Regions from separate parts of the Serratia sp. UGAL515B_01 genome, predicted to be linked through region 2. Evidence: riboswitches for the same ligand, from Rfam matches in the RefSeq annotation. Region 2 holds a riboswitch; the other holds the start of a gene.
What was found. A riboswitch is a leader RNA that binds a small molecule or an ion and turns the genes downstream of it on or off. The one in region 2 is predicted to bind fluoride.
Positions count from the first base shown of each region.

Region 1 (15,571 bases), 400 kb from region 2:
TTGACGGTAAAGGTGACCGTCTGGCTTGGCAACGGATTATTATTCTCATCTAGCAGTGTTAACACCACTTCGTGTTCAGCGACGTTATTCGCGACCTGATTATCTTGGCTCTTAAGTACCAGAGCACCGTTCATCTTCACGGTGGAAATATCTGCCTTGAAGGTAGTGGTTACTGTTTGAGAGTTTCCATTGATAGTTGCCGTAACGTTGGCGTTACCCGCTTTAGTATTCGTAAGGGTGATACGAGCCTTCCCTTCGCTATCTGTGGTGGCTTCTCCATTATTGGCAAAAATAGCGCCATCGTTAGATGTGAACCTAACAGTTTCATTAGGGACGACTACGCCGTTTTTATCGGTAACAAAAACTTCTACCTGGTTAGGTGTAAAACCATTGGCGAGCTGGTTATCAGTAATGATACTCAAAGCACCACTCTCAATTGTCGCGCTAGCTATGTCGGCTTTAAGAGGGGGACTGAGTAAACAGCTAACATTGTAGCCCTTCTCATTACCCGTAGAGTTATAGCTCGCAGTACCTCTATCCATGTATACGTAATAGTACTGGCCCGATGGGGATTTTACCGATGAACGATAAACTTGATTATTAATTAGCCATCCATTAACAGAGTTCAGTTTGCCTGAGGGGTAAGCGTTATATAAATTTATTAATTGATTGCTGGTTGGCAGGGTACACATATTGCTAGCTTGACTATGAGTAAACATTCCCCAGGTTTCGTTATCAACGGTTAAAGTAGAGAAGGCATCAGGTTTCTCTGCTGCAAGATATGGACGTTGGAAGATGCTACCAGATGCTGTTAGCGTATTTGGCATATGGCCCCACATATTTGCCAGAGGGGTATCGGGACTTTTTACCGTGGTAAAACGCACAAAGCCCATGTCTCTTGGTGCTCCTACATCAGGTACGACTCTGATATAGGTATCGACCCCTTGGCCATCAGGTGAGGTAATGGTTAGGGTGAGATCGCCTTGCTCATTTGTTTTGCCCTGGAAGGTGGAGATCTCGGTATCGTTGAGTAATATTCCACCATCATTACTAAACGTATTCCCTTGTCGGTTCTGTGTTTTGATCACTTCAAAAGTAACGACTCTATTCTGAGCAAGTTCGTTCTTGTCTTTGATCGTATTGGTAATACCCGATAATGTTAAGGTGATTTTATCTCCCACTTTTGCCATGTTAGAGGCATATCCGCTGGTTGAAGTCGACCATTGTGGAGTCACTAGAGCAAGGTTTAACGGTGCAGCAGCAAATGTACTCATAGCAGTGACTGTGCTGGTTTTACCGTTAACGGTTATTGAGGCGGTAATATTCTGCTTACCGGCGATCAGGCTGGTAAAATCTAATTGCGCTACGCCGTACTCATTAGTGGTCACTTGCCCACTAATGGTGTTATCCGTATCACTGCTAAAGGTCACAGTAACATTCGGAACAGCATTATTATTTTCATCGAGCAGCGTCACTTGGGCGATGTTGTTGTCGCCAACGATGCTGTTATCCAGTGTCAGTTGCAATGCACTGGCGTTATTGCCGGCACCCAATATCGCCGTGTTGGCATCTCCCACAAAGGTCAGTTCTACGCTGGCATCTTTGCTGCCCACTTCAGTGGTAATGGTGATCGTCCCCGCTTTGCTGCTGGTGGTATTTTCCGCCGGCAGGGTGGCGATGCCGTTGTCATCGGTCTTGACCACCACATCGGTGGTGGTGCCGTTGGCATCGGTGACTTTAAAGGTGACTTCAAAATCCGGTACCGGGTTGCCGTTGGCGTCGACCACCGGCAAGGTAACGGTATTGCTGGTTTGGCCATCTGCCGGGGTATTGCCGTTGTTGGCGGCGGTGAGGCTGTTGTCGGCAATGGTGGCGGTGCTGCTGTCGGCGACAAAGTTGAGCGTGACGCTGGCGTCTTTGCCGTCGATCTGGGTGCTGATGGTGACGTTACCGGCCTTGCTGCTGGTGGTATTTTCCGCCGGCAGGGTGGCGATGCCGTTGGCATCGGTCTTGACCACCACATCGGTGGTGGTGCCGTTGGCATCGGTGACTTTAAAGGTGACTTCGAAGTCCGGTACCGGGTTGCCGTTGGCATCCACCACCGGCAGGGTAACGGTATTGCTGGTTTCGCCGTCGGCCGGGGTATTGCCGCTGTTGGCGGCGGTGAGGCTGTTGTCGGCAATGGTGGCGGTGCTGCTGTCAGCGACAAAGTTGAGCGTGACGCTGGCGTCTTTGCCATCGATCTGGGTGCTGATGGTGACGTTACCGGCCTTGCTGCTGGTGGTATTTTCCGCCGGCAGGGTGGCGATGCCGTTGGCATCGGTCTTGACCACCACATCGGTGGTGGTGCCGTTGGCATCGATGACTTTAAAGGTGACCTCGAAGTCCGGTACCGGGTTGCCGTTGGCGTCGACCACCGGCAGGGTAACGGTATTGCTGGTTTGTCCATCCGCTGGGGTACTGCCGCTGTTGGTGGCGGTCAGGCTGTTGTCGGCAATGGTGGTGGTGCTGCTGTCGGCGACAAAGCTGAGTGTGACGCTGGCGTCTTTGCCATCGATCTGGGTGCTGATGGTGACGTTACCGGCCTTGCTGCTGGTGGTATTTTCCGCCGGCAGGGTGGCGATGCCGTTGGCATCGGTCTTGACCACCACATCGGTGGTGGTGCCGTTGGCATCGATGACTTTAAAGGTGACCTCGAAGTCCGGTACCGGGTTGCCGTTGGCGTCGACCACCGGCAGGGTAACGGTATTGCTGGTTTGGCCATCCGCTGGGGTACTGCCGCTGTTGGTGGCGGTCAGGCTGTTGTCGGCAATGGTGGCGGTGCTACTGTCGGCGACAAAGCTGAGCGTGACGCTGGCGTCTTTGCCATCGATCTGGGTGCTGATGGTGACGTTACCGGCCTTGCTGCTGGTGGTATTTTCCGCCGGCAGGGTGGCGATGCCGTTGGCATCGGTCTTGACCACCACATCGGTGGTGGTGCCGTTGGCATCGATGACTTTAAAGGTGACCTCGAAGTCCGGTACCGGGTTGCCGTTGGCGTCGACCACCGGCAGGGTAACGGTATTGCGGGTTTGGCCATCCGCTGGGGTACTGCCGCTGTTGGTGGCGGTCAGGCTGTTGTCGGCAATGGTGGCGGTGCTGCTGTCAGCGACAAAGCTGAGTGTGACGCTGGCGTCTTTGCCATCGATCTGGGTGCTGATGGTGACGTTACCGGCCTTGCTGCTGGTGGTATTTTCCGCCGGCAGGGTGGCGATGCCGTTGGCATCGGTCTTGACCACCACATCGGTGGTGGTGCCGTTGGCATCGATGACTTTAAAGGTGACTTCAAAATCCGGTACCGGGTTGCCGTTGGCATCCACCACCGGCAGGGTAACGGTATTGCGGGTTTGGCCATCCGCTGGGGTATTGCCGCTGTTGGTGGCGGTCAGGCTGTTGTCGGCAATGGTGGCGGTGCTACTGTCGGCGACAAAGCTGAGCGTGACGCTGGCGTCTTTGCCATCGATCTGGGTGCTGATGGTGACGTTACCGGCCTTGCTGCTGGTGGTATTTTCCGCCGGCAGGGTGGCGATGCCGTTGGCATCGGTCTTGACCACCACATCGGTGGTGGTGCCGTTGGCATCGATGACTTTAAAGGTGACCTCGAAGTCCGGTACCGGGTTGCCGTTGGCGTCGACCACCGGCAGGGTAACGGTATTGCTGGTTTGGCCATCCGCTGGGGTATTGCCGCTGTTGGTGGCGGTCAGGCTGTTGTCGGCAATGGTGGCGGTGCTGCTGTCAGCGATAAAGTCAAGTTCGACGCTGACGTCTTTACCGCCGACGTTGGTGGTCACGGTGACGGTGCCGGCCTGTTCACTGGTGACCGGCAGGGTGGCGATCCCTTCCTCATCGGTCTTCGCAACAAACGTAATTTTATTCCCTTTGGTGTCTGTGACGGTAAAGGTAACGTCAAAATCCGGTACCGGGTTGCCGTTGGCATCGACCACCGGCAGGGTAACGGTATTACTGGTCTGGCCATCGGCGACGGTAGTGCCAGCGTTGCCGGCTTTGAGGGTACCGTCTGCCACGGTGGCGGTGCTGCCGTCGGCAGTAAAGTCAATGCCGACGCTGACGTCTTTACCACCGACGTTGGTGGTCACGGTGACGGTACCGGCCTGTTCACTGGTGACCGGCAGGGTGGCGATACCGTTCTGGTCAGTTTTCACCGTGACGGTGCTGTCGCTGCCGTCCGGCTGGGTCACGGTAAAGGTGACCTCGAAGTCCGGTACCGGGTTGCCGTTGGCGTCGACCACCGGCAGGGTGACCGGGTTGCTGGCTTTGCCGTCGGCGACGGTACTGCCGACGTTGCCGGCTTTAAGCGCATCGTCGGCTACGGTGGCGGTGCTGCCGTCGGCCACAAAGTCGATGCCGACGCTGAGGTCTTTGCCGCCGACGTTGGTGGTGACGGTGACGGTACCGGCCTGTTCACTGGTGACCGGCAGGGTGGCGATACCGTTCTGGTCAGTTTTCACCGTGACGGTGCTGTCGCTGCCGTCCGGCTGGGTCACGGTAAAGGTGACCTCGTAGTCCGGTAGCGGGTTGCCGTTGGCATCCACCACCGGCAGGGTAACCGGGTTGCTGGCTTTGCCGTCGGCGACGGTGCTGCCGGCGTTGCCGGCTTTGAGCGCATCGTCGGCTACGGTGGCGGTGCTGCCGTCGGCGATAAAGTCGATGCCGACGCTGACGTCTTTACCGCCGACGTTGGTGGTGACGGTGACGGTACCGGCCTGTTCACTGGTGACCGGCAGGGTGGCGATACCGTTGGCGTCGGTTTTCACCGTGACGGTGCTGTCGCTGCCGTCCGGTTGGGTCACGGTAAAGGTGACCTCGTAGTCCGGTAGCGGGTTGCCGTTGGCATCGACCACCGGCAGGGTGACCGGATTAGTGGCCTTGCCATCGGCGACGGTAGTGCCGGTGTTGCCGGCGGTGAGGCTGTTGTCGGTCACGGTGGCGGTGCTGCCGTCGGCGATAAAGTCAATGCCGACGCTGACGTCTTTACCGCCGACGTTGGCGGTAACGGTAACGGTGCCGGCCTGTTCACTGGTGACCGGCAGGGTGGCGATACCGTTCTGGTCGGTTTTCACCGTGACGGTGCTGTCGCTGCCGTCCGGTTGGGTCACGGTAAAGGTGACCTCGTAGTCCGGTAGCGGGTTGCCGTTGGCATCGACCACCGGCAGGGTGACCGGGTTAGTGGCCTTGCCGTCGGCGACGGTAGTGCCAGCGTTGCCGGCTTTAAGCGCAGCGTCGGTCACGGTGGCGGTGCTGCCGTCGGCAGTAAAGTCAATGCCGACGCTGACGTCTTTACCACCGACGTTGGTGGTCACGGTGACGGTGCCGGCCTGTTCACTGGTGACCGGTAGAGTGGCGATCCCGTTGGCGTCGGTTTTCACCGTGACGGTGCTGTCGCTGCCGTCCGGCTGGGTCACGGTAAAGGTGACCTCAAAATCCGGCACCGGGTTGCCGTTGGCATCCACCACCGGCAGGGTGACCGGGTTAGTGGCCTTGCCGTCGGCGACGGTGCTGCCGGTGTTGCCTGCGGTGAGGCTGTTGTCGGTCACGGTGGCGGTGCTGCCGTCGGCGATAAAGTCGATGCCGACGCTGACGTCTTTACCGCCGACATTGGTGGTGACGGTGACGGTACCGGCCTGTTCACTGGTGATCGGCAGGGTGGCAATGCCGTTCTGGTCGGTTTTCACCGTGACGTTGGTTTCGCTGCCGTCCGGCTGGGTCACGGTAAAGGTGACCTCAAAGTCCGGTACCGGGTTGCCGTTGGCATCGACCACCGGCAGGGTGACCGGGTTAGTGGCCTTGCCGTCGGCGACGGTGCTGCCGGTGTTGCCTGCGGTGAGGCTGTTGTCGGTCACGGTGGCGGTGCTGCCGTCGGCGATAAAGTCGATGCCGACGCTGAGGTCTTTACCGCCGACGTTGGTGGTGACGGTGACGGTACCGGCCTGTTCACTGGTGACCGGCAGGGTGGCGATCCCGTTGGTGTCGGTTTTCACCGTGACGTTGGTTTCGCTGCCGTCCGGCTGGGTCACGGTAAAGGTGACCTCAAAATCCGGCACCGGGTTGCCGTTGGCATCCACCACCGGCAGGGTGACCGGGTTAGTGGCCTTGCCGTCGGCGACGGTGCTGCCGGTGTTGCCTGCGGTGAGGCTGTTGTCGGTCACGGTGGCGGTGCTGCCGTCGGCGATAAAGTCGATGCCGACGCTGACGTCTTTACCGCCGACATTGGTGGTGACGGTGACGGTACCGGCCTGTTCACTGGTGATCGGCAGGGTGGCAATGCCGTTCTGGTCGGTTTTCACCGTGACGTTGGTTTCGCTGCCGTCCGGCTGGGTCACGGTAAAGGTGACCTCAAAGTCCGGTACCGGGTTGCCGTTGGCATCGACCACCGGCAGGGTGACCGGGTTAGTGGCCTTGCCGTCGGCGACGGTGCTGCCGGTGTTGCCTGCGGTGAGGCTGTTGTCGGTCACGGTGGCGGTGCTGCCGTCGGCGATAAAGTCGATGCCGACGCTGAGGTCTTTACCGCCGACGTTGGTGGTCACGGTGACGGTACCGGCCTGTTCACTGGTGACCGGCAGGGTGGCGATCCCGTTGGTGTCGGTTTTCACCGTGACGTTGGTTTCGCTGCCGTCCGGCTGGGTCACGGTAAAGGTGACCTCAAAATCCGGTACCGGGTTGCCGTTGGCATCGAACACCGGCAGGGTAACCGGGTTGCTGGCCTGGCCGTCGGCGACGGTGCTGCCGGTGTTGCCGGCTTTGAGGGTACCGTCGGTCACGGTGGCGGTGCTGCCGTCGGCAGTAAAGTCAATGCCGACGCTGACGTCTTTGCCGCCGACGTTGGTGGTCACGGTGACGGTACCGGCCTGTTCACTGGTGACCGGCAGGGTGGCAATGCCGTTCTGGTCGGTTTTCACCGTGACATTGGTTTCGCTGCCGTCCGGCTGGGTCACGGTAAAGGTGACCTCGAAGTCCGGTACCGGGTTGCCGTTGGCATCGACCACCGGCAGGGTGACCGGGTTAGTGGCCTTGCCGTCGGCGACGGTGCTGCCGGTGTTGCCTGCGGTGAGGCTGTTGTCGGTCACGGTGGCGGTGCTGCCGTCGGCGATAAAGTCGATGCCGACGCTGACGTCTTTACCGCCGACGTTGGTGGTCACGGTGACGGTGCCGGCCTGTTCACTGGTGACCGGCAGGGTGGCAATGCCGTTCTGGTCGGTTTTCACCGTGACGTTGGTTTCGCTGCCGTCCGGCTGGGTCACGGTAAAGGTGACCTCAAAATCCGGTACTGGGTTGCCGTTGGCATCGACCACCGGCAGGGTGACCGGGTTGCTGGCCTTGCCGTCGGCGACGGTGCTGCCGGTGTTGCCGGCTTTGAGGGTACCGTCGGTCACGGTGGCGGTGCTGTCGTCGGCGATAAAGTCGATGCCGACGCTGACGTCTTTGCCGCCGACGTTGGTGGTCACGGTGACGGTGCCGGCCTGTTCACTGGTGACCGGCAGGGTAGCCATCCCGTTGGCGTCGGTTTTCACCGTGACGGTGCTGTCGCTGCCGTCCGGCTGGGTCACGGTAAAGGTGACCTCGAAGTCCGGTACCGGGTTGCCGTTGGCATCGACCACCGGCAGGGTAACCGGGTTGCTGGCCTTGCCGTCGGCGACGGTAGTGCCAGCGTTGCCGGCTTTGAGGGTACCGTCGGTCACGGTGGCGGTGCTGCCGTCGGCAGTAAAGTCAATGCCGACGCTGACGTCTTTACCGCCGACGTTGGTGGTGACGGTGACGGTACCGGCCTGTTCACTGGTGACCGGCAGGGTGGCAATGCCGTTCTGGTCGGTTTTCACCGTGACGTTGGTTTCGCTGCCGTCCGGCTGGGTCACGGTAAAGGTGACCCCAAAGTCCGGTACCGGGTTGCCGTTGGCATCGACCACCGGCAGGGTGACCGGGTTAGTGGCCTTGCCGTCGGCCACGGTGCTGCCGGCGTTGCCGGCTTTGAGGCTGTTGTCGGCCACAGTGGCGGTGCTGCCGTCGGCCACAAAGTCAATGCCGACGCTGACGTCTTTACCACCGACGTTGGTGGTCACGGTCACGGTGCCGGCCTGTTCACTGGTGACCGGCAGGGTGGCAATGCCGTTCTGGTCGGTTTTCACCGTGACGGTGTTGTCGCTGCCGTCCGGCTGGGTCACGGTAAAGGTGACCTCGAAGTCCGGTACCGGGTTGCCGTTGGCATCGACCACCGGCAGGGTGACCGGGTTAGTGGCTTTGCCGTCGGCGACGGTAGTGCCGACGTTGCCGGCTTTAAGCGCATCGTCGGCTACGGTGGCGGTGCTGTCGTCGGCCACAAAGTCGATGCCGACGCTGACGTCTTTACCGCCGACGTTGGTGGTGACGGTGACGGTACCGGCCTGTTCACTGGTGACCGGTAGGGTGGCGATACCGTTGGCGTCGGTTTTCACCGTGACGGTGCTGTCGCTGCCGTCCGGTTGGGTCACGGTAAAGGTGACCTCGTAGTCCGGTAGCGGGTTGCCGTTGGCATCGACCACCGGCAGGGTGACCGGATTAGTGGCCTTGCCATCGGCGACGGTAGTGCCGGTGTTGCCGGCGGTGAGGCTGTTGTCGGTCACGGTGGCGGTGCTGCCGTCGGCAGTAAAGTCAATGCCGACGCTGACGTCTTTGCCGCCGACGTTGGTGGTCACGGTGACGGTACCGGCCTGTTCACTGGTGACCGGCAGGGTGGCGATACCGTTCTGGTCAGTTTTCACCGTGACGGTGCTGTCGCTGCCGTCCGGTTGGGTCACGGTAAAGGTGACCTCGAAGTCCGGTACCGGGTTGCCGTTGGCATCGACCACCGGCAGGGTGACCGGGTTAGTGGCCTTGCCGTCGGCGACGGTAGTGCCAGCGTTGCCGGCTTTAAGCGCAGCGTCGGTCACGGTGGCGGTGCTGCCGTCGGCAGTAAAGTCAATGCCGACGCTGACGTCTTTACCACCGACGTTGGTGGTAACGGTGACGGTGCCGGCCTGTTCACTGGTGACCGGTAGGGTGGCTATACCGTTCTGGTCAGTTTTCACCGTGACGGTGCTGTCGCTGCCGTCCGGCTGGGTCACGGTAAAGGTGACCTCGAAGTCCGGTAGCGGGTTGCCGTTGGCATCGACCACCGGCAGGGTGACCGGGTTGCTGGTTTTGCCATCGGCCACGGTGCTGCCGCTATTACTGGCGGTAAGAGCGTTGTCGGCAATCGCCGCCTCAGGCAGGCTGGAAACCAGGGTCACTTTGGCATTGGTGTTAGCGAGAGGCGTTCCTTCTACGATAGCCGTCATATTGACGACGCCCATCAGGTTGCCTGCCGTCAATGTGGCCAGGTAAGTACCGGGTTGCTCGGGGGATTCCGTCACGCGACTCAGCGTATATTCTTGTGTCGCAGGGGTAGTTACCGCCGTTACCTTCCCACTGGACTTGCTCTGCTTACTCATCCGTGCGGCACGGGGTGTGACGGGTACCGATTGTTGGGCCTCAAACTCGCCCACCAACTGGATGGATCCTGCAATGCCTGTGACAGGCTGCTGATTCGGATCGCTCAGGGTCAAGACAATCGTAGTATTCGATTGGCTGTCTGCGGGCAGTGTCGTTTGGCTAGACTGCAACGTGGCCTGCATGCCGTCAATCCCATAGCCGGTTACCAAGATCTGCGTCTGGGCCACCTGAGATTTGTTGCCGGCTTTATCGTATACCACCAGGCTGAGTGGGTAACTGTTGTTGCCGCCGGGAATGTAAGCAGGCAGGGTGACCTGCCAGTGACTCCCGCTCCCCGTAACCTTGCCCTTGGCGGCGGCCAACAGGCTGTCATCCCATTCATACCGTGTCACTCCGTTTTTACTGGTGGTTTTAACCTGTAACGAGAGGGTCTGCCCGGCGTTTCCCTGCAATGAGGGGGGCAATGAGACGCTGAGTTGGATTTGTTCCTGATACTGCAACACGATTTCGTTATTACGATCGACCAGATCATAACGGCTCCCTGCCAGGCTGCGTTTGGCCGCCACATTCGAGGCCTGAATCTGTTTTGAGAATGCCGTGCCGAAGGCATAATTAAAGGCAAGATTGAATTGGGTGTCCTGCATCCCTTGAGTGCCTTGTTTATGGTCAACGCCGAATGTCACCAACGGGATGGGGGTGTAGTTGACGCCAAAACTCATGGCATGCGGATTAGATTGGAGTTTGTCTTTGCCAAACAGCCCGACATTCTCACCAAAATACTGTTCGTAGGCCACTTTTGCGCCCAATTGGGGCAGTGCGGGAATGTAACCTTCGGCACGTACGTCAAAACCGCTGGCGGCTTTTTCATTGTATCCGGCGAGGTTTTTAGAATCCTTCCAGCCATCCAGAGCCAAATAGGTGTTGGTTGAGAGCCGCAGGTTATCGCGCATATATTCGGCCCCTAACCCCCCGCGGGAATGCTGCCCCTGAATATCGCGGTCGAGAAACAGGTTATAGCCGAACATCTGGGTGTCAAGGAAATGACGTTTCCCAACCCCCAGGTTCAGGGTGAGGTCGCCATCCGCATCGCTGCGAAGCCCCAACTGGCTGAAGGTCAGGGCGCTTGGGGTATCTTCGAGGGCAAAAAGCGCATCTATCTGGCTGCCGTTGAGCGCTAGGTCATTGTCGAGGTCCAGCTGGACTTTGGCACTGCCGAATTGATTCAACCATTCTTGCACGGCTTCATTGCCCTTGCTGGTCGCGACCCCCCGGGCGAGGTTTTCCGCTGATTGTGTGGCATCGTTGCTGGTGAGTACGTTAGCTAGGCGAGAGGCGGCGGTTGCCGTTGCCTGTTCTCCACGTGAGGCCGTGCGTTTTCTATCGGTGGTTTCGGCCATGACAGCGGGCGTAAATGCGACCCCTAACGGGAACAGAGCCTGTGTGACAATATTGGCCCAGGCTAATGAAACGGACACTTTGGATTTTCTGAAGTTTTTTCTGGTGGACTTGGTTTTTTTGAAGAGTGCTAACGTTTTTTTTGATTTTGGAAAACGACGTTTTTTCATGTGTGTTGTCCCCATTTTCATTAACAGGCATAGCCGTTAACATTCCCTATTAAAATGCTTTGCCGGGATAAGGTATTTATTTAGTTGACCACGCAGTGATAAATTTTAAATATCATACTGATATCAATAGGTTTTCAATCATAAATAGTACGCTAAACTTTCAGAGCCGTATGTGGACTGCGGTTTCTGAACGCAACTTGTTTCTTAATTTCCTACGTCAGTGGGGGCTATTGTGATCGACTAATAGTTAGAAAAGTATAGGTTGTTAAATATGGTCTAAGCAGTTTTTTTACTAAATCGTAGACCCGAATAAGTTGTATGACATGCAGGCTTGAAATGCTCTCCAGGTCCAAGCATAGGGTCAGTAAGAGAATTGAGTCAGTGTATAGAGGAAACTAAACAACGCGGTGATTGATTGTAGCCCCAGGTGGCAAGAACACGAGAGGTCCTAGAGAAGCAATGGCTTAACCCTGTTTAGGCGCAAATTGCGTCCCGCAGTTAGGGCAAATCAAGGTAATAGGCCTGCGTAGTTTTGAACATTGCTGCTGCGTAACATAGGCACATTTGGGGCAGACGATTTGTGTAGTGCGGTTATTGAAACCTTTAACACTAGTGGATTCAGACATGGTGTGTACCTGCGTTAGGTGAAAACTTACGCTAACACAGGCGATGATAAATAGCTTTAATGTTTTGCGGACTTATAACATTTTTAATGTTTTGATTGTTTCATCAATATCGATCTCGTACTCAGAGAAGGTATACGTGCCTTTTTGGAAGGTGATAATCGATAACATGCGCAGTGTTTCCATCATTTTTGGTGTTTCTACCGTCTGTGGACGGATTCGATTCATCAGCAAGCCAACTGAGAGCACTGTGTTTTCTTTATCTACATTCGCCTTCACCGGTACCTCTTGGGTGAAGGTATTAAAGGATTTAATGCTGGAGATTTTAATTCTCTCATTGGCGATAGTTATATACTTGCTGGGGGCCTGGACTTTTACTGCGTAGGCAGATGGTCCTTTGGCATTATTGGTTGGTTCAAAAGTAACCGATGCATTCTTTTTGATCAACTCAGGGTTTTGTACTTTAATCACGTGAAAATAACGATTTTCCCCGTTCTCGTCGGTGATAAAACCGAAACCTTTGTCTTCAAAAAAAGTCGTTATCCTACCGTTCATTGTCTTTCTCATAAGATCGTTCGAAACAGCGTTAATGATAGCGTGGAATGGCCGCTAGTGACAGAGCAGAGAATGGAGTAACGCGATGTGGCTAAGTCAATTTTAGCGAGCAAACCAGCAATACTTTCCACTGATACAGTTTTCCGGTGCACGCCATAAAAGCCTGTTTTATGTGTTGTTGAGTTTTAGGCTGTGTCCTTTAACTGTACGCGAGAGCCGCTGGCGATCATTTACGCGCAGAGCAAGGCGTGAGCCGTGAGATTTGCTGGGCCAAATAAGCGGCGAACAACGCAGAAATGCGCGCAAATGGCCCCAGTACGTAGGGTCTGCGACGGCACCACGGACAGTTAAGGGACACAGCCTAGTAAAGGTGACTCTCTCTGCCTTGATGACGAGTTTTTGGCTCTGTGATAACACCAGGAGTGACTAAGGGCTGCTATCAGTAACCTTTGAATTATTCGCTGACCGATTTATCGCCCAATAGTCGCCTAATCTGCAACTTAGCTATGGATTATGAGTTTTTTTCACTTTTTTATCGATTTTATGTGATCCAGATAGTGGACAAAATCCCGTTCAATTGCTGTACTGTAATAGACACACATTCTGTGTCTTACATTCACGTTAAAGGTAAGTTTGATGTCTAAGATTAAAGGTAGCGTTAAGTGGTTTAATGAATCTAAAGGTTTCGGTTTCATTACTCCAGAAGATGGTAGTAAGGACGTTTTCGTTCATTTCTCTGCCATCGCTAGCAATGGTTTCAAAACTCTTGCTGAAGGCCAGCGTGTAGAATTTGAAATCACGAACGGTGCCAAAGGGCCATCTGCTGCTAACGTTATCGCTATCTAAGCTACAGTAGCCGAAATTCTTAAAACCCGCTCCATGAGCGGGTTTTTTATTGTCGGCCCTAAACCACCTCTTTGGGAGGTGGTGATTGTTTGTCTATTTATCAACTGGATAGTACTGTGTGCCGTGACTCGTATACTTTTGAAGGTGCACTTAATGCCCGTAGATCCAACGAATCAACATAAAAGCCAGTAGCGTCATCGCTAACGAACCCGCTAAATTGATCAACATATTTGTTATAGCCCAGAAAAAGCGGCCGTCCTGCAACAGATAAACCACTTCAAGCGAAAAAGTAGAAAAAGTAGTCAAACCACCACAGAAACCGGTAGTGATCAGTAGTTTTAAATTACTATCGATATTTGTCATACGCGAAAATAGTGCCATAGCAAGGCCGATGACAAACCCTCCCAGCAGGTTTACAGAGAGCGTGCCTAATGGAATATGCTGATGTAATGGGTTCATCTTGAGACTCACTGCCCAACGCAGCATACTGCCCAACCCACCGCCAATGAAAACTGCTAGCAAAGAACTCAACATACTTATAAACCCTTTAAGAAATAGAGGACGCTCAGAAAGGTTTAGTCGCAATGCTACGTACCTCTCTGAGAGATTACGTAGACATCATCAGCCAGCGATGGCGGTTATGGAGGAATGTCATCTCCGTTTGTCTGCTCGAGTATTTTCACCGTGCAGAATAAATACTACACCTTGTAGCCTTCATTTTGTAGTATCGGTAACACTTGTGTGAGAAGAAGTCACACTGGATTATTAACAGCGTGGGGTTGGCTTCCGTGCTTGGTTAACACGGTTGTATAGCATTCTCAAGACGGTTACGGCCATTCTTTTTTGCCTTATACAGTGCGTTGTCTGCTGCTTTCAGCCACTCTTGGTAGCCCCCCATTTCTGGCCGGTAATCGGCAATTCCCGCACTGATATTCAGTTTCAACTCCGGTGCTTCACGGAAGGTTGTTTCGTTAAGTCTATCTTGGATACGTTTTAGTGCCTGACTTGCCTGTTCAGCGGTGGTGTTTGGTAGCACCGCACCAAATTCGTCACCGCCGTAGCGGCCAACAATATCTACAGTACGGAATCCGAGCACCAGCTCTTCGGCCAGCACGATCAAGGCTTCATCACCCAGTGCATGACCAAAGGTATCGTTGATCATTTTGAAACGGTCAACATCCATTAGGATCAGTGTGGCGGCATGCTCGTAGCGTCGGCAGCTATCAAATTCGTTATGTAATAGGTGTTCCCAATGACGGCGATTGTAAAGACCCGTTAATCCATCGCGCATGCTGATACGTAATAACTCTTGCTTCTTTTCCGCTAGGCGTTTTGCCGTACGGTAGGTCACTAGACCAAGAAATACGGGATAAATGAAAATCATTGGTAAACAAAGATATACCTGTAGCAAGGAGGTTTGGGGACTGAAGTGAAAACCCAGCAATGCGCTGGTTATAACTGCACCAATAATCTGGGCGGCCAGCCCTTTAAAGAACAGGTTTTGTCCGCCAGAGGCGATATTATTCATCCCCATCATGGACAAGATCACCACCGCAGGTAGTGCGTTAAAACCCATTATTGCAATCCATACCCCTCCCATCAGGGAATCTATCAAAAGATTGCGGATCTCTGTTGAGAATGGGTTTTCGGCTCGGATCGACCATTGGTAAGCAATATGTGGCCAAATAAAGCCGTTAAAAGTCAGCAATATCCAAACAATAACAGGAGGATTCAGAGGATAAAGAACAGCAAGCACGCAAAAGAAACCAATCCCGAGGCCAACGATTCGAGGATGGTAAATACGCCTGGCAAAACTGAGACCTGAACGCCGGGTATTCGTATTCGATAGTGCTATTGGCATTCAACGACTCCCTGATGTGAATTAAAAAACCTATCATGCTCTTAATAAAAGCAGAATGGCTGGAAACATTCCTTATAATTAAAGCATAGAACATCTCTGTCAGATCTCACTCTGTTACATATTACCTTTGTTTTAGCGGGTAGAAAGTCGCTAAATACTCTCAGGCAAGGTTTGTTCCCTCGCTGCACTTTGCAACATAGATGAATAAAGAAGGTGAATATGGAAGGTATCAGTATTACCAAACTTCTGGTAATTGCAGTGTTGATTGTATTGCTGTTTGGTACCAGCAAACTACGTACTTTAGGGGCGGATCTTGGGGCTGCGCTTAAAGGTTTCAAAAAAGCGGTAGGCGAAGATACTCCCCCAGCGCAAAGTTCGGCTGAGAATCTATCTACTCAGCAGAGCGTAGAGAAAAAAGACGTTTAAGCACTTTCCATTGAACAATAAAAACGGATACTTGCGGGCATCCGTTTCTCTGCCTTTTCATTCCCTGAAGCGTAATAAAATATTACTGGATTTATTTCACTTCCATCCCTTTCGCCTGCAAATCTGCGTGATACGAAGAGCGGACAAAAGGACCACAGGCTGCGTGAGTAAATCCCATCGCCATCGCTTCTTCT
Region 1 is NZ_CP109901.1:2,832,406-2,847,976, reverse strand. It holds gene OK023_RS12780 (Ig-like domain-containing protein) at 1-11,066, opposite strand, end outside; gene OK023_RS12775 (YnfU family zinc-binding protein) at 11,531-11,692, opposite strand; gene OK023_RS12770 (cold shock domain-containing protein) at 11,765-12,244, opposite strand; gene cspE (transcription antiterminator/RNA stability regulator CspE) at 12,881-13,090, shown strand; gene crcB (fluoride efflux transporter CrcB) at 13,241-13,624, opposite strand; fluoride riboswitch at 13,696-13,758, opposite strand; gene OK023_RS12755 (diguanylate cyclase) at 13,887-14,951, opposite strand; gene tatA (Sec-independent protein translocase subunit TatA) at 15,171-15,377, shown strand; gene lipA (lipoyl synthase) at 15,469-15,571, opposite strand, start outside.
Region 1: linked by a shared signal. The riboswitch ahead of crcB (fluoride efflux transporter CrcB) and the one ahead of OK023_RS14610 (manganese-dependent inorganic pyrophosphatase) in region 2 are both predicted to bind fluoride.

Region 2 (15,571 bases):
ATATCGCATTTGCCCCCAGACGCGCCTTATTCTCGGTACCGTCCAATGCAATAAGACAATTATCAATATCGCGCTGCCGACGTACATCAAAGCCGATCAGTGCATCGTTAATTTCCGTATTGATACTGTTAATTGCTTCCAGAACCCCCTTGCCGCCAAAACGATGCTTATCGCCATCGCGGCGCTCCATCGCTTCGCGTGAACCGGTACTTGCACCAGACGGAACAGAAGCACGAGCAACAACACCGCCTATTGAAGTCACTTCGACTTCAACCGTTGGGTTGCCTCGGGAGTCGAGTATTTCTCTTGCATATACACGTTCAATTTCATAGCTCATGGTATTCACCTTATCTAGGGAGTTGGAATATGTTTGACCAGTACATCAACCGATAAGTGGTTGATGTACTCAAAGGAATAAGAGGCAAAAACCCCGAACAGGCGGTTTTTATGCCCAAGCATCACCAAGTCTATACCTTCACTTTCGACCAATGCCTCAACGTCTTTAAAACGATTAATACTGACGATAGACTTCACCTCAAGGCTTATGTTGGTGGGATGTACTAGGCGGCTAAGCATTGCATCTGCCTCGATCACTTCGTGTGATTGGCGATCTTTGGTCAGTGAGTCACTGGTGTAATCCAGTTCTCGATAGTCAGAACTGATATGACCAATCGTGATATGTGTTCCCATTTCTTTAGACAGTCGTTCGGCATGATGTAACATCAATTGACCATCTGTTTCATTTTGAACCAGTAACAATGCGTGCCTGTATATATGCATACGTCACCTCTTCGTAGTAGGTAGAACCCGCTATCCTGCCGGTGCGATCGCTTCGCTTGCGAAGGCAGGGAACATCGTTATCTTTCTTGTACCATTGAATCCCTTAGGCATAAGTTATCTGTCAACCATGGGAGTATTTGTTTTTTTCTGCTTGTCATACCTGGCAGTGACACTGTGCGTGGGCCAAAAATTTTGTTGTCCGAGAAGTATAGGATGGAATTTTGTTGAGCAATGTCAGTGACCATCAAAACGATCGCATCCTTGCCTGTTGCCTGCTTGGTTCGTTCCAGTTCTTGTTGCAGAGAAGCCAGGAGCGGAGATATATCTGCCATGTCACGCACTTCTATTTGTGATAACAAAATCGAAAAATCATGGAGTTGGTAGTTTTTAGCATCGCGATTGAGCAATTGCTCGGCAGACTGCTCTGTGACGTCTGTTTTTGCGGTGATAAGTCCATCGACGAAGTCGTTGTAATCAATATCGATAATTTTACGTAATGTATCGACTGCTACTCGATCCTGTATTGTTGTGGTTGGAGCACAGAGTGCTACGGTATCACTCAGGATTGCGCCTAACAGCAACGTAGCTTGCGCTGCAGTGAGTGGCATTGGGTTTTCGATGGTAAGAATATGCAAGAGCACTGTTGCACTGCAGCCGACAGCGCGAACCCAGACATCAGGAGGATTTTTGGTGATTAGCGTACCGAGGCGATGGTGATCAATAATACCTACGATATCGCTGGTAACTAGGGAATCAGGTCCTTGTTCAACCTCAGTAAAATCGACCAGCCACACTTTTTTGCCAGTCAGATCTTCGCGTAGTAAGTCTGGTGCATTAACGCCTGCTGTGTTGAGTATATAGCGGGTTTCTGGCGTTAAATCCCCCAAACGAAAGGGTTTGGCGGGAATACCTCGATGGTTTAGCCAGTCTGCGGTGACCAGCGCACTGCAAATACTGTCGCTGTCAGGATTGCGGTGCCCGAAAACGTGAATGAACCGATCTTGCTCTGAATGTGTTAATGAAGAGGTAATAATATCATTTTTTTTCATGGGAATACCTGACATACCTGCCTAATAGAAAAAGCAAAATTGCATATCAGGTGTCATCATCCGGTTCGAATGAACTCGGCGGTTGGGAAAGGTGGAACACCATCACCTACGACCCAGTTTATATGAAACCTATTCTAAGTGCAATCGTATATCTGGATGCAAGTGAATATCTTTGGCTGAATATCTACTCACGCATTACCCATGTCTGTGAATAGTGATAGTGGGAGAGTTCAGTCATTATATTGGCTGATCAAAATATTTTAATTAAAGTGGCAGTAGACAGTAAGATAGAGAGTGCGATGGTACTGATTAAACCTGTAGTGCTGAAATGGAATGTAAAGAATTTATTGTCATTGATATATTTTATAGATGATAGGCCATAGGCGTAAATAATATAAACCATTGTTTGCAAGATAAAATCAATGGTGTTTGAGTAATACCCTGTAAAATTTGTCAAGTAAAATGAGTATATTATTTCACTGATTGGCGCTAATAAAATAACGCTTTTTATGCTTTTTACTACGCCAAGTAATACAATTAGTAAATCGACTAGAAAAGCTGAAAAAGTAACATAATAACTAATGTGTGGCCTTATTGAAAAGTAATTGGATAGGAAAAAGATAAAATCTAAAACAGTGTTGACAATAAGTATATAAAAGAAAGAAATTATGATTTTTTCGTGAAGATTCCGGATCGTTTTTTTTTTCATTAATCTTTACCAAAATATATCAGATAAGTGGCTATATACACTAAATAATTCTAAATAGCTGCGCTTGATAGTCCTACAGGTGGGAGAGATGAATGTTAGCCGACCGTTGAGCGCTTGGGGGCGCGATAAGCTCCCCCAAGGAGGGGCACGGTGCGTCGGCGTTCCTCATCATTCCCACCTGCCAGAAGCGTGATGCATAGCGTTATTAACAACACCTATTTAGGCTGTGTCTCTCAATTGTCGGTGGTGCCGTCGCAGACCCAAAACCCCTTATCAAGGCGGAGGGTGAAGGGCAGAGTGGCCCTCTTTTAAGCCCGACAACACAGAAAACGGGCTTCTGGGGTGCCCCCTCCGGGCATGGGTCATTGGCGTGCATTGCTGCGTTGTTCGCCGCTTATTTTGCCCACCAAACTCGCGCCTTGCTCTGTGAGCAAATTACCGCCAGCGGCGCTCGCGTGCAATTGAGGGACACAACCCGTTTGCAGGTAGGCACTACGCCTGTGGAAAATTTGTCAGGAACAAGTTTGACCCATGTATGCATTTGCCGCAGGGGAAGTCACCATGAACGAGGATTCATAATCCCCATTAGCGTAATCCACTATTGTCACAGTGGTGTTGGTGATGGTCAGCATACAGCAACTTGAAGTATGATGAGTATGGTAACTCACTAAAAACTCCGGGAAGTATTAGATACTCTATCGGTATTGAATAGTGTAACTTTTTGTTATTAAGTATGTTACCAAGGCATTTAGGGTAGGTGTACGCTATGATGCATTAAGAATATTTACTAATTATTGAATGTAAGTAGCCAATAGCGAATGATATAAGCCAGGAAATAACCACATACTCCCAAAGAATATACTCCAGAGCCGTTAGGTTAGCTGCTTTTAAATCTTTCATCATTAAGCTAATATCAATAGGAGATAAATGCAGTGATAAAATTAATATCCAAAAGAAGAAGGTGGGGGTATTTTTTAAACTAAAGATAATAACCCCGAATAGAGTTGATGGGATTTTTATTCCGCTCAATGTCAATGTAACTACCTGTTTTTATGTTTATTTTAAATGGATAACTTAAATTTCCATGTATGCTAAAATTCAGGTTGAGATTAATCTCCTCCGTGAATGCTAAACGTCAAGACGTTTCCGTTTTCACTATTGTCCTGATCATAAGGTGAGTATGGATTTATTATTTGACGACGTTCATTTTTATTGAGTCGTTCAAACATGTCTGGTTTTTTATGTTGTATATAAAAGCAGGCATTGCCAATGCAGTGTTCTTTATTATCTCCCTGCCACGATACGTCAGGTGCTTTTAGGCTACTGATGTCTACAGCTAAAGTGTTAAATGAGAACATTATTCCTAGTAGAATGAGGGTGATTTTTTTCATTGTATTAACTCCAAACGATAATTAATGTCTATACCCAAAATAATTCGAGTTGCTTGTAGGCGGCAACTGAGCGAAGCCCCAGGAGCTTACTCGGGTAAGTGACTGGGGTGAACGAAGGCAGTCAACACCCAAGCAACTTGAAGTATGACGAGTATAAGTAAATGCACTCAATACAGCGACACTCTAAGTTTATGGCCGCCAGCGGCGCTTGTATGTTATTGAGAAATTCAGCCTGTAACCCGTTACCAAACTTCTCACATAGCTAACACAGCTATTAGCTTAAAGCTGCTACATTCAACTTAACGTATACAAGATTAATTTTATCGGTAATGTCTCCAATTATTAGAACAGGTATTTTTCGATAAAGGCACCGATAACCTTTTCATGACGTTCTACAGAGCGTGAGAAGCAGAGGTTTTTACGGGCCGGTCTTTTGATTCTGGTTCTCAGTGTCGGGTTGTTACGTTCAATGCGCTGAGTAAAGATTTTACCGGTCAGATGTCAGTCGTTCGGTACCTCCCGGCTGTAGCTGTCCAGTCGTCGCTGGTGATCATACCGATGTTGAATAGCGTGAGCAGTGCCAGCAGTTCACGGCAGGTTTCATCGGTTCGTGGACCCAAAGTGTAGGTCAGTACTCCGCCTGTTTTGGTGTTATAGGCGTATCAGAACCAGTGCTGCCGTGGCTTTACTGCCTACCGAACTCCATTGCTCATCGAGTCCGCAGATAAGCGCCACATCAGCATGGGTCACAGGCGAAGACGTTATTCGCTTCGGCGCGAGTTTTTTAAAGAGCGTATGACGGTGTTCATGCCGATTTTTAACGTCCTGGCGGTATTACGAACGCTGGCACCGTTGAATGCCATTTCGGTGTTCTGCTCTTTAACGCCAAGCTTACGGGCTTTATAAGTGTAGGTGAGCTGGAACACGCGGCGGCAGTCACGGCAGCGAAATCTGTCATGGCCTTTAGGGTTCTGACCATGGCTATAAACCTGAGCAGACGGACCGCGTGGACAATGAACGATAACTCTGGCCATGAGAGAATCTCAAAAGCCCGCATTACACATCAGATCCAATCAATTACAGGCACTACCTATTTTCCGTACGTCTATCAACATGTTGATAGACCCTTCATTCTTCAAGTTTTATGGGGGTTGGCTTCGTCAGTTCGCACCCGTCACATAGTGAGCTATGCTCCTGGCGACTCTCAGACTTGCCGCCTACATGCAACTCGAATCATTTTCGGGTATATATTTTCACTTCACTGGCCTTTATATCTGTTTATATTAACAATGTATCATTTTAAAGAAATGTTTATCATCCTGTTACATATATAACCAAAAAAATCGGTATATCAGTTTGCATTTTATTATTGAAAAACCTTATCATGCCCACGAGTTTTTCACTATGGGGGTCCTTATGGACGATGAAAGTTTTAGTTTTAGCTTAGTACTATTGATAAACTTTCAGTAATGCAACCCGCGTTGCGTTCTGAAAGATACAGAATGCAGCACAGTCACCTTATTGTTCATTAATAGCTGGCCATGGTAGCCCAGATACTGATGACATCTGCTTGTCCTGCCTTATTTCAGTAGTACTCATCGTTTACGATTAGCATAAAAATATACATTACACCCGAATCATTCGAGTTGCAGTAGGTTGTTACCCGACGGTAAATTGTATTTGATTACCATCGGCAACAGCCCTTCTGGTGCGAGGCCCAAGGATGGGCAATATCGCACTATTGCTACACATGCAACTCGAATTATTTTGTGTATATATGCGTTTAAATGGAGACGAACCGCCTTATTCGGCCGGGCGTTTCCTGCTGTAATTTCGAAAAAATTATGGGATTGGCATTATGAAAAAAAGCCACAGTACGTTTATTTCTAAAAAGTACTACTTAAATGACATTATTGTATTAGTGATAGGATTATTCGCTATCATTGGCTTTGTGCGTGCATGGGGAGATATGCACGAGACATTCACTGAGCACAGTGTTGCTAACATCACTCTGGATACTTGGAACCTTTTTTATTACTCATTAAGAACAACTATGCGATTTGCGATCGGCATGGTTTGGTCCTTACTCTTTTCAATTGTTTTTGCCGTGTTAGCGGCCCGCTACGTGCCTCTGCGCAGAGTCATTTTGCCCTTTGTCAACTTTATGGAATCCGTACCTCTAGTCGGGTTTTTGACTTTCACTACCGTTTATTTTCTCGGTCTTTATCCACATAGTGTCATGGGCTTAGAGTGCGCTGCCATCTTTGCGGTGTTTACCGGCCAGGCATGGAACATGATGTTGACGCTATATCAGACACTACGTATTGTTCCCCGTGAATTGGATGAAGCTGCACGAAGCTTTAACTACAATCCTTGGCAACGTTTCTGGCGTTTGGAGTTTATTTATTCTGTGCCAGGGTTACTGTGGAATGCCATGGTGTCACAATCAGCAGCGTGGTTTGCGTTGGTAGCTTCAGAGGCTATTCCAGTCAGCGATAAATCAGTGGAATTACCCGGCGTGGGTTCCTACATTGCAGAGGCGTTGGCGCAGCAAAATGTTCACGCGATTGTATTTGCTGTGATTGCGTTAGCTGCCAATATTATCGTGCTCGACCAGCTGGTATTCCGCCCGTTGGTTCGCTATACCGCACGTTTCAAGTATGAAGATGTGGCGGCTAACAGAACGGCCGGTAGTTCATGGTTTTACAACAGCCTGTCATTTTCCCATGTCGGTGCGTTCTTGGCTGTGGTGCTGCGGACGCTGACCAATTTGTGGTTGTTTAAGCTACCACAACTCTGGTATGCGCTTGGTTTACATAAATTATTCCGTATTACTGCCAAAGCCAATTGGTTGTGGAGCAGCATTTGGTATCTCGTTGTCGTCGTCGCTTGTGCCAAATATGGTTACCAGCTGTGGGAGTATTTTCCTAAGCAATACTTTGCGATGCTTCCTGAGTGGATGTTACTGACATCAGCGCGCGTCGTTGCTGCGATGCTGCTCAGTATCGTCATTTTTACCCCGTTGGGCGTGTGGATTGGTATGAATCCGCGCTTGGTAAAATTCTTCCAGCCTATTATTCAAATTCTTGCTGCCATTCCGCCTAATATTTTCTATCCGCTGATCGCGGCCTTCATTGCGGTTTACCATCAGGATCTGGGGTGGTGGGCGATCCCAATGATCATGCTTGGCACACAATGGTATGTGTTGTTTAACGTGATTGCGGGTGTTACCGCCATTCCTTCACAAATTACTGAAGTCAGCCAAACCTTTGGCCTGCGTAGTTTCAAATGGTGGCGTTATTACATGTTACCTGCGATTTTCCCCTACATTGTTACCGGCATTATTTCTGCAGCTGGTGGTGCGTGGAATAGTGCTATTGCGGCGGAAGTCATCCAGTGGGGAGCCACTACGCTCAGTACCACAGGGTTGGGAGGGTTCATTTCAGTCGTGACTGATGCTGGTAAAAACCCAGAAGCTGCTCTTGGCTGTGTCGCCATGTGTGCGCTGGTAGCGTTATGCGTGATATTTGTCTGGCAACCGCTTTACCGTGTAGCAGAAACAAAATTTAAATACGACTAATTCGGGGAAAACAAATGACTAAGCAACAAGTGATTCTCAGCGCAAAGCAAGTCAGCAAAACGTTCATTGGCGAAAATAAATTGCCTAAAGAGGTTCTTCGTGGCGTAAGTTTGAACGTTTATAAAGGCGAGTTTGTGACTATCCTCGGACAGTCTGGTTCCGGTAAATCTACGTTACTACGCATGTTTGCCGGTTTAATTACTCCTGATAACGGTATGATTTATCTGGAGGACAATCTTGTTGAAGATCCTGGCGCCAATGTCAGCATGGTGTTCCAGTCTTACGCGCTTTACCCCTGGCTCACGGTTTACGACAACATTGCTTTTGGCTTATTGGCACAAGACTTACCACCTGCATTGATTGCTAAAAAGTTGAATGCGTTATTAACTCTGGTTGGCTTGAACGGTTATGAAAAAGCGTGGCCGCGCGAGCTTTCTGGCGGCATGCGTCAGCGTGTTGGTTTTGCCAGGGCCCTGGCTGTAGAACCTAAGGTGTTGTTGTTGGATGAACCTTTTTCTGCTCTTGATATCTTTACTGCCCATAAGCTGCAGACGGATTTAATGAATATCTGGACGAGTGGAAAGATTAATACCAATGCGATAGTGATGGTGACACACGATGTGGAAGAGGCCGTGATGATGTCCGACAGAGTCGTCATTATGGATGCCAGTAGCCGACAGATTGCTGATGAGTTTGTCATTAATAAACCGCGTGAAATGCGAAACAAGCACAATATGGCAGCGGTTATTGATGAAATAGGTGGTCGTTTGTACGCTAAAATAGCGATATCACAGCAGGCATCGTAGCCTAAATAGCGTGTGATAGTGCTACAGGTGTGAGCGATGCAGGTTAGTTGACCGTTGAACGGATGGATGCGCGATACGAGCCCCCAGTAATGGGGGCTCGGCGTGTCGGCGTACCTTGTACCTTATCACTACCTCAAACGTACAGCGTAGCGGTATTAAGAACACCAATTTAGGTTACAGAAAAGTTGAAGACTTGCTAACTCGAAGGAAGGCTTTATTAATATTCTTCGTTATTAATATAAAATTACATTTTCGGGTTATTAATAAAGTTATTTTAAATTGAATGTCCCTCTTGTTGTCAGTAGTATATGACCACCTGATTATTATGGAATGACATTATAGATGGTGATATTTCACTATTTGTTGCTGATAATACTGAAGGTTCAGACTAATGAATTTTTTTAGTTCTGAAAGTGTCAGGATATGCTATTTGATAGCGTCATTTCATCCTGCTTTATTTTCTTAGGTATCTTTCAGTGGCTATGCCAAATGTACTCAGATATGCAATAAAGTCTATGCAGATATACTTGAAGTATAAAGGGAAATATTGGAAACGTATTTTCTTGGCAAGAGTTGTCAACAATGGCTACACATTATCGTAACACTACGGTGTTTTTTCATATATATCCAAAAAATCGGAACGTATATAAAGCTATACTCTAAATAATTCGAATTGCTTGTGGACGGCAAGGCTGACGCTTCTGGAGCCATAGCCTGCTATGTGATTGGCGCGATAGAACGTAGCCAACACTCAGCAACTTGAAATATGGCGAGTATATAAGTCATTTAAAAGCCAACTGTTAGACTCAAAGAATATTAAAGGTAAAGTGATGAACAAAAAGAAAAAGCTGCTTGTTGTCAGTAACGTTAGCCACAGTTTTCAGCCTGTCACTGAAAATTCAAATTTAGTGCTTAATGAAATTAACTTCAACGTTTACGATAAAGAAGTGGTCAGTATATTAGGTAAATCCGGCTCAGGTAAATCCACGCTACTGCGTATTATCTCAGGGTTGATCACACCTGATCTTGGTTCAGTCATATTGGGTGATAGCAAGGTATTGGGCCCGGATCCACAGATCAACATGGTCTTCCAGACGTTTGCCATTTACCCTTGGTTGACGGTATATCAAAATATTGCCTTTGGCCTACAGGCACAGCGTTATTCTCAGGAAACTATCGATAATCAGGTTAATAAAATGTTGCACCTGATTGGCCTGGAAAAATACCGCAACGCTTTTCCTCGGGAGCTTTCCGGCGGCATGTGCCAAAGGGTGGGGTTTGCACGCGCACTCGCGGTGGAACCTGAGTTACTGCTGCTTGATGAGCCATTCTCATCCCTTGATATTTATACAGGGGATAATCTGCGTAGTGACCTGATGCGTATCTGGTCCACCCGACAAATCAAGACTCGTGCGATGGTTATGGTGACCCACAGTGTCAATGAGGCAGTGATGATGTCAGACCGCATTATTTTGTTAGGTTCAAAACCCGGCACTATTACCGGTAATTATCAAATCACAACCCCACGCGAGAACAGGACTAAACAAGTTATGCACGAATTGATCGAAGAGATTGGCGAGGAGTTAAGCGATCAGATTGCGGCTCTGGCTTAAAAACTGTGTCCAGACTGTGCCCCTTTTGTGGTCAAGACAGAGGACTGTTGCCATTGAGGGACACCGCCTGAATACAGCAGCAACACTTTGGGGGGCTGCTGCCGTTGGCGCTTGCGCGGGGTGTGCATTGTATGGTGATACATTAGCCGCAACGGTAGATGCTTTAGCTGCCAATATTTTATTGCGTCCGATAGCTAATATTATTAACAAACAACCATTCAGTGATGTAAATAGTGAATGTATATATCAAAGATGTGTTATTGCTTTTGAATATGAGCAATGTGATGTATTAGATAAATTTAAGGGAATGTTGTAAACCGAGAGTTTTTTATTTCGCACCTGGATATAGAACCTTTCGGTGATGATGATGTGGTGAGCACTGCGACATTAATGCCAGCTTCGGTGACGATTGCTGTACTGGATAAAACAGTTAATAATTTATTGGCTGATAAAATGATAAAGCAAGCGTACTATAGCCGAATCTTTGTATCAGGCTAACCTGATATTATTCGTGAGTTGCGTGCTGATTTCTTGCAAATTCCGTTATCAAGCAAGACTAAAAACCTTTCCACCTACTAGGTGTTATTGGTTTAGTCTTTCATTTATGATTTTATATTACTAATTAAAAGAATGGGAAAAAGTCACCATGAAAAGTATGCCAAAGCTATCTCACTTGACGATCTTTAAAGATATTGTCTCTTGTGGCAGCCTGCATGAAACATCTAAGAAATTAGCGATTTCTCAGCCTACGCTCAGTCGTATTATCAAAGAGCTTGAGGAAAACATTGGCTCACGCCTTTTAGAACGCAGCAACCGAGGTGTTAAGCTTACTGAGGTAGGGGCGGCGTTCTATAAGCGTATTGACACGATTACCAATGAATTAAGAAATGCTATCTATGAAGTTCGTGGTATGAAAGAGTCGGGAGAGAAATTTTTGCGTGTTGGAATGAGCACGTATCCACTCATGTGTTATTTGCCTAAAGCACTTAAGACCTTTAATCAGCATTACCCCCACACTCGCGTGACGGTGGTTGAGGATAACCCTGAAGGATTGGTAGCAAAATTGAGGAATAGTGAACTAGATCTGGTTGTGTGCAGCTTAAGCGAAGGAATTAGCTGTGTCGATCTGGTGACTCAGGATTTTAAATGTGAGAAGTTTTCTCTTTATCAACCAAGCAATCAGGATGTTGTTGAACAACCTTTTAACGAGAACAAATGGGTAATCCCACGCTCCAGTGCTGTCGGCCATGCAGCGATAAAAGACATTGTGCCTCAACTTAATCAACACGCTAACATTGTGGAAACTGACTCTTTTCTTGCCACCTGGTGTTTGGTTAAGCAGCAAGGTTATCTTGCCCTGCTAACCGATCAGGTTGTCTCACAATACAATTCACAGCTAAGTCTCAAGAAGATAGAGGTTGATGAACTCGATATCAGTGCCCATTTTTATATAATCAAACGTAATGAACCAATCACTCCGGTAATCACCAATGACTTTATCGAAATCTTGATGGCTATGTGATGTACCTGCCGCCCCTCAAGCTGTAGGGGCTATTTATGAGACTATCTCTCCTGTAGCTGGGTTAATCATTATAATTCAATTGATTAGGTTTTTTGCTACTGAGTTGTGCCATTTAAATCGCTTGCAGATAGAAACGCCCCAGCCACTTATTTACTTAGTGACTGGGGCTTCAAGTTATTTTTTTTTGTATCAAATTATGGATGTTACTGGCTTGAATTACTTTGATAGCTCAGCAGTCATATAAACGCGATTACCCACATGAGCACTTGTGATGGTATAGGATTTTGCACCAGCAGCTTTTGCTTTAGCTGCAATTCTGGCTTCGGCTGTGTCAAGTGTACTCCCTGTTGCTGAAATTGACTGAGCGAAACTACCGAAAGAAATCAGGGACAGTATGGAGATAGCAATGATTCTTTTGATATTTCTCATGATAATTATCCTTTAATTTAGATGGGTTATTTCCTATGACGTTGGGGATTATAGTTTGTTTTTAATAAATTCCATAGTGGAATGATTTGTAAAAATAGATCAAAAAAATTGATGCAAACGAAAGAGTAACAACAAAATAATAATATTTTTATTAAATACGCATGTGTAACAAAAAATGACACGCCTCCTTTTTTCATTATATGAATATACATTCTATAAATGTAATAAATATATGGGCTATACCCTTAATGATTTAATTTTCATGACGGCAGCCTGGTAGAGTGAGTCTCAGTAATGAAAGTTGTAAGCAGACTGTTTGAAGTTTAGTAGGCATGTTGTTCTAAACGAATTGAGCCGAGCTTATTTGAAGCTCAATAATAGTTTTGGCTATCAAGCATCGTTGGATTGTACGGTATAATCATATTTATAGTGATGATGGTTTTTTTTATGATATTTATCAGTTAAATATATCTGCTGTAGGTTATTTTTTTGGTATGTCCAAAAAATGGAATTAAGCTGTCACGATATGTCTATGTACCCAAGTAAATCCAGGCGGTGAAACCGTTGCAAAAGAATGAGCAGAGCAAAGTCACTAATCTCCTGAAATTTGGAAAATGATAAGCATATTGGGATAGTTTCGCTTATTAATTGATGAATTAAATTAACGTATGGATGGCGCCATTCAGAACACATCTTGACCGTCAGCGGAGTATCACTGTTCTTCCTATCATGCTGGAAGGTGAACACATGAGTCTGTTAGACATTCGTAATCTTTCCGTGGAGTTCGGTGTGCGTGAAAAATCGTTTGCGCCGTTGAGAATGTGAGTCTGGGAAGATCGCAAAATAAAGATTAAGATCATGGGTGAGCTACTTAGCCCATTGAATCTGCCTACAGGTTTGCCTTCCATAAGCGTTGCCCGTTTGCCGATGAACGTTGCCAACAGGACGAACCCCAGTTACGTGCATTTGGCAATATCCAGGTGGCCTGCCACCATGTGGAAAGAATTAATTGATCGCGGCTCATAATCAGCAACTTGTTAAGGCTATAAAATGAAACCAATAAAACCCGTTATCGTGATCCATGGTGGTGCAGGAACAATCAGTCGCCAGGCCGTCACGGCTGAAAAAGAACAGGAATACCATAGTGCATTGCGCGCTATTTTAACGGCAAGCCAAAAAATTCTTACCGATGGGGGCAGTGCCGTCGATGCGGTAACCCTGGCGGTGACCATGTTAGAGGACTGTCCATTATTCAATGCGGGTAAAGGCGCGGTATTTACCCACGCAGAAACCCATGAGCTGGATGCGGCAATCATGCGTGGGGAAGATCTGCAAGCCGGTGCGGTTTCTTGCGTCAGACATATTAAAAACCCGATCAAAGCGGCACGGGCAATCATGGAACAGAGTGAGCATGTGTTGCTTGTAGGCGATGGCGCCGAGGATTTTGCCCGCCAGCAGTCCCTGGAACTGGTGGACAGCAACTATTTTTCTACCGAAGCACGTCGCGACCAGCTCTATCGTGTGAGAGATCTCCAGGGGGGAACTGCCCTCGATCACAGTGCTGAAACCTTGACCGTACAACCGGCACCTATTGATGAAGAAAAGAAGTTTGGCACCGTTGGTGCAGTTGCGCTCGATAGCCTAGGGAATCTCGCTGCGGCCACTTCCACGGGCGGGATGACCAATAAACAGGTTGGCCGCGTTGGTGACAGCCCGATTTTTGGCGCAGGAACCTACGCAGATAACCGCACCGCAGCCGTTTCCTGTACCGGCACGGGTGAAATGTTTATGCGCATGGTTTCTGCCTATGATGTTTGTGCATTAATGAGCTATACGGAATTGCCCCTTGAGCAAGCCACCAATAAGGTCGTCATGGAAAAACTGTCGTCGATGGGTGGGGAAGGTGGCCTGATAGCCGTTGATGCCCAAGGCAATATCAGCCTCTGTTTCAACAGTGAAGGGATGTATCGTGGTTATGCTTATGCCGGTGAGCAGGATAGCGTAACCGCGATTTTTAAGTAACCATCCCTTAACTGCCAGCAGTGGTGCCGCAGACTCAAATGACCGCCAGCATAGTTGAATGACGCTGGCTAAATGATTGGCGTTGCGTGAAGGCGGCAAGCTCGAGAGGCTTTACTCGCTTGCCGCCAATCTGTCACTTGTATGCTCTTGAGAATAGGGGCGATTCCAGAGACGTTAAATTTTTGAATTGAATTTCTGTATAATTTCTTCCAAAAAAATAAAGAACAATGTTCGCGACTTTTCGTAGGGTTTTAGTGCGCTATTACCGCTGCTGTTAGTGAGATAAAAAAGCGTATTTTTCTGTAGTTTTGGGAAGTAGCGGAACTCTTCAAATAAAAAGATAATTTCCTTATAATTCAATCCAGTTAGCTCCTCATCAAAAGACTTGAATAGTCCTGTAGTCGAGAGTATCAAGAGTTTGGTATCTTTATTATCGGCGTTCCTGAGAGTGGTGATTTCATTAGTTGCCAAGGTGAATACATCAGAAAAAATACGCAAGCGATAAGCGAAATAATCAGCACAAATATAAGAGGGACCTAGTCCATAGATGATTAACTTATTGCAATCTTTTATCTTCAACCAGAAGTCATTCGCCAGGTTATCGTCAAAATTTGCGATGTAATCTGATATGCGCTGTAATTCGTCAGAAGGTTTTAGCGGGGGGGCGTCATTCTGTTCACTGATAATGAATTTTTTGTATTGTTTGAAGGATTCAAACCCCATTTTTCTGACAAATTTAGAGATTTTTGATGTTGAAACATCAAGCTGCGTGCTGAGTTCAGTAATAGAGATCGTTGAATTATGCTGAATGTATCCCTTGGTACTGTCCAGTAGTTTTTTTTCCAACACATTCAGATTTGAGCAATCAACTTTAATCATGATTTATTTCCGATGTAATGTCCTGAACGATCCACAAAAGATCTCAAATTGCAGCATGGTAGGCAGAAGCCTGACCAGAGGGCGGTGATCGTGGCGCTTCAAGTATGAAGACGCAGCGCTTAAACAGCCCATTAATGCCTGAAATTAACGCTATTATAGGTCGTATTTCTAAACTACCACTTTTACTCAACGGCTTAATGTTACGAGAAAATCTGCCTGATGAGTACCCCGCCGCATGACGATATAAGCTCATGGCGCGTTTATCGTCCCATTTCTTAGCGTTAATAGTAGTTATTTTTAGTTTTAAAAACCATAAATATTGTTTTTATAAGATTATTAATTCAATTGAATTTATTAAATCGTTATTAAAATTCAATTAAGTTGTTTTTTTTGCTTTTTAAATCTTTTATTGTTATTTTTTTCCATTAAAGTGACTTGATCGACTTTTTAATGGAAAATTTTTGCTATAAATGTTAACCAGGATGAGGTGATGTGAAAGTGAAAAGTTAAATATTCATCAGGAAAAAACATGTTGGAAAAAATCACAGATTTTAGTTTGAATCTGTTCTCCCTCAAGGGGAGGACAGCGATTGTTACCGGAGGTAACAGTGGATTAGGGCAGGCGTATAGCATTGCATTTTCTAAAGCCGGGGCTAATGTTGCGGTTATTGCCATTGCTGACGACGATGGTCAAACCCGTCGGTTGGTTGAAGAGTGTGGCAGCGAATATCAGTTTATTCTCGCCGACATCACCCAGGAAGGTGAACCACAGCAGGCAATAGATAAGGTTG
Region 2 is NZ_CP109901.1:3,233,739-3,249,309, reverse strand. It holds gene eno (phosphopyruvate hydratase) at 1-337, opposite strand, end outside; gene OK023_RS14615 (universal stress protein) at 352-780, opposite strand; gene OK023_RS14610 (manganese-dependent inorganic pyrophosphatase) at 858-1,829, opposite strand; fluoride riboswitch at 1,870-1,945, opposite strand; gene OK023_RS14605 (hypothetical protein) at 3,648-3,929, opposite strand; partial or broken gene OK023_RS14600 (IS1 family transposase) at 4,272-4,963, opposite strand; gene OK023_RS14595 (ABC transporter permease subunit) at 5,788-7,509, shown strand; gene OK023_RS14590 (ABC transporter ATP-binding protein) at 7,524-8,315, shown strand; gene OK023_RS14585 (ABC transporter ATP-binding protein) at 9,146-9,928, shown strand; gene OK023_RS14580 (hypothetical protein) at 9,954-10,244, shown strand; gene OK023_RS14575 (LysR family transcriptional regulator) at 10,575-11,450, shown strand; gene OK023_RS14570 (YdgH/BhsA/McbA-like domain containing protein) at 11,667-11,879, opposite strand; gene OK023_RS14565 (isoaspartyl peptidase/L-asparaginase) at 12,930-13,901, shown strand; gene OK023_RS14560 (hypothetical protein) at 14,076-14,780, opposite strand; gene OK023_RS14555 (SDR family oxidoreductase) at 15,310-15,571, shown strand, end outside.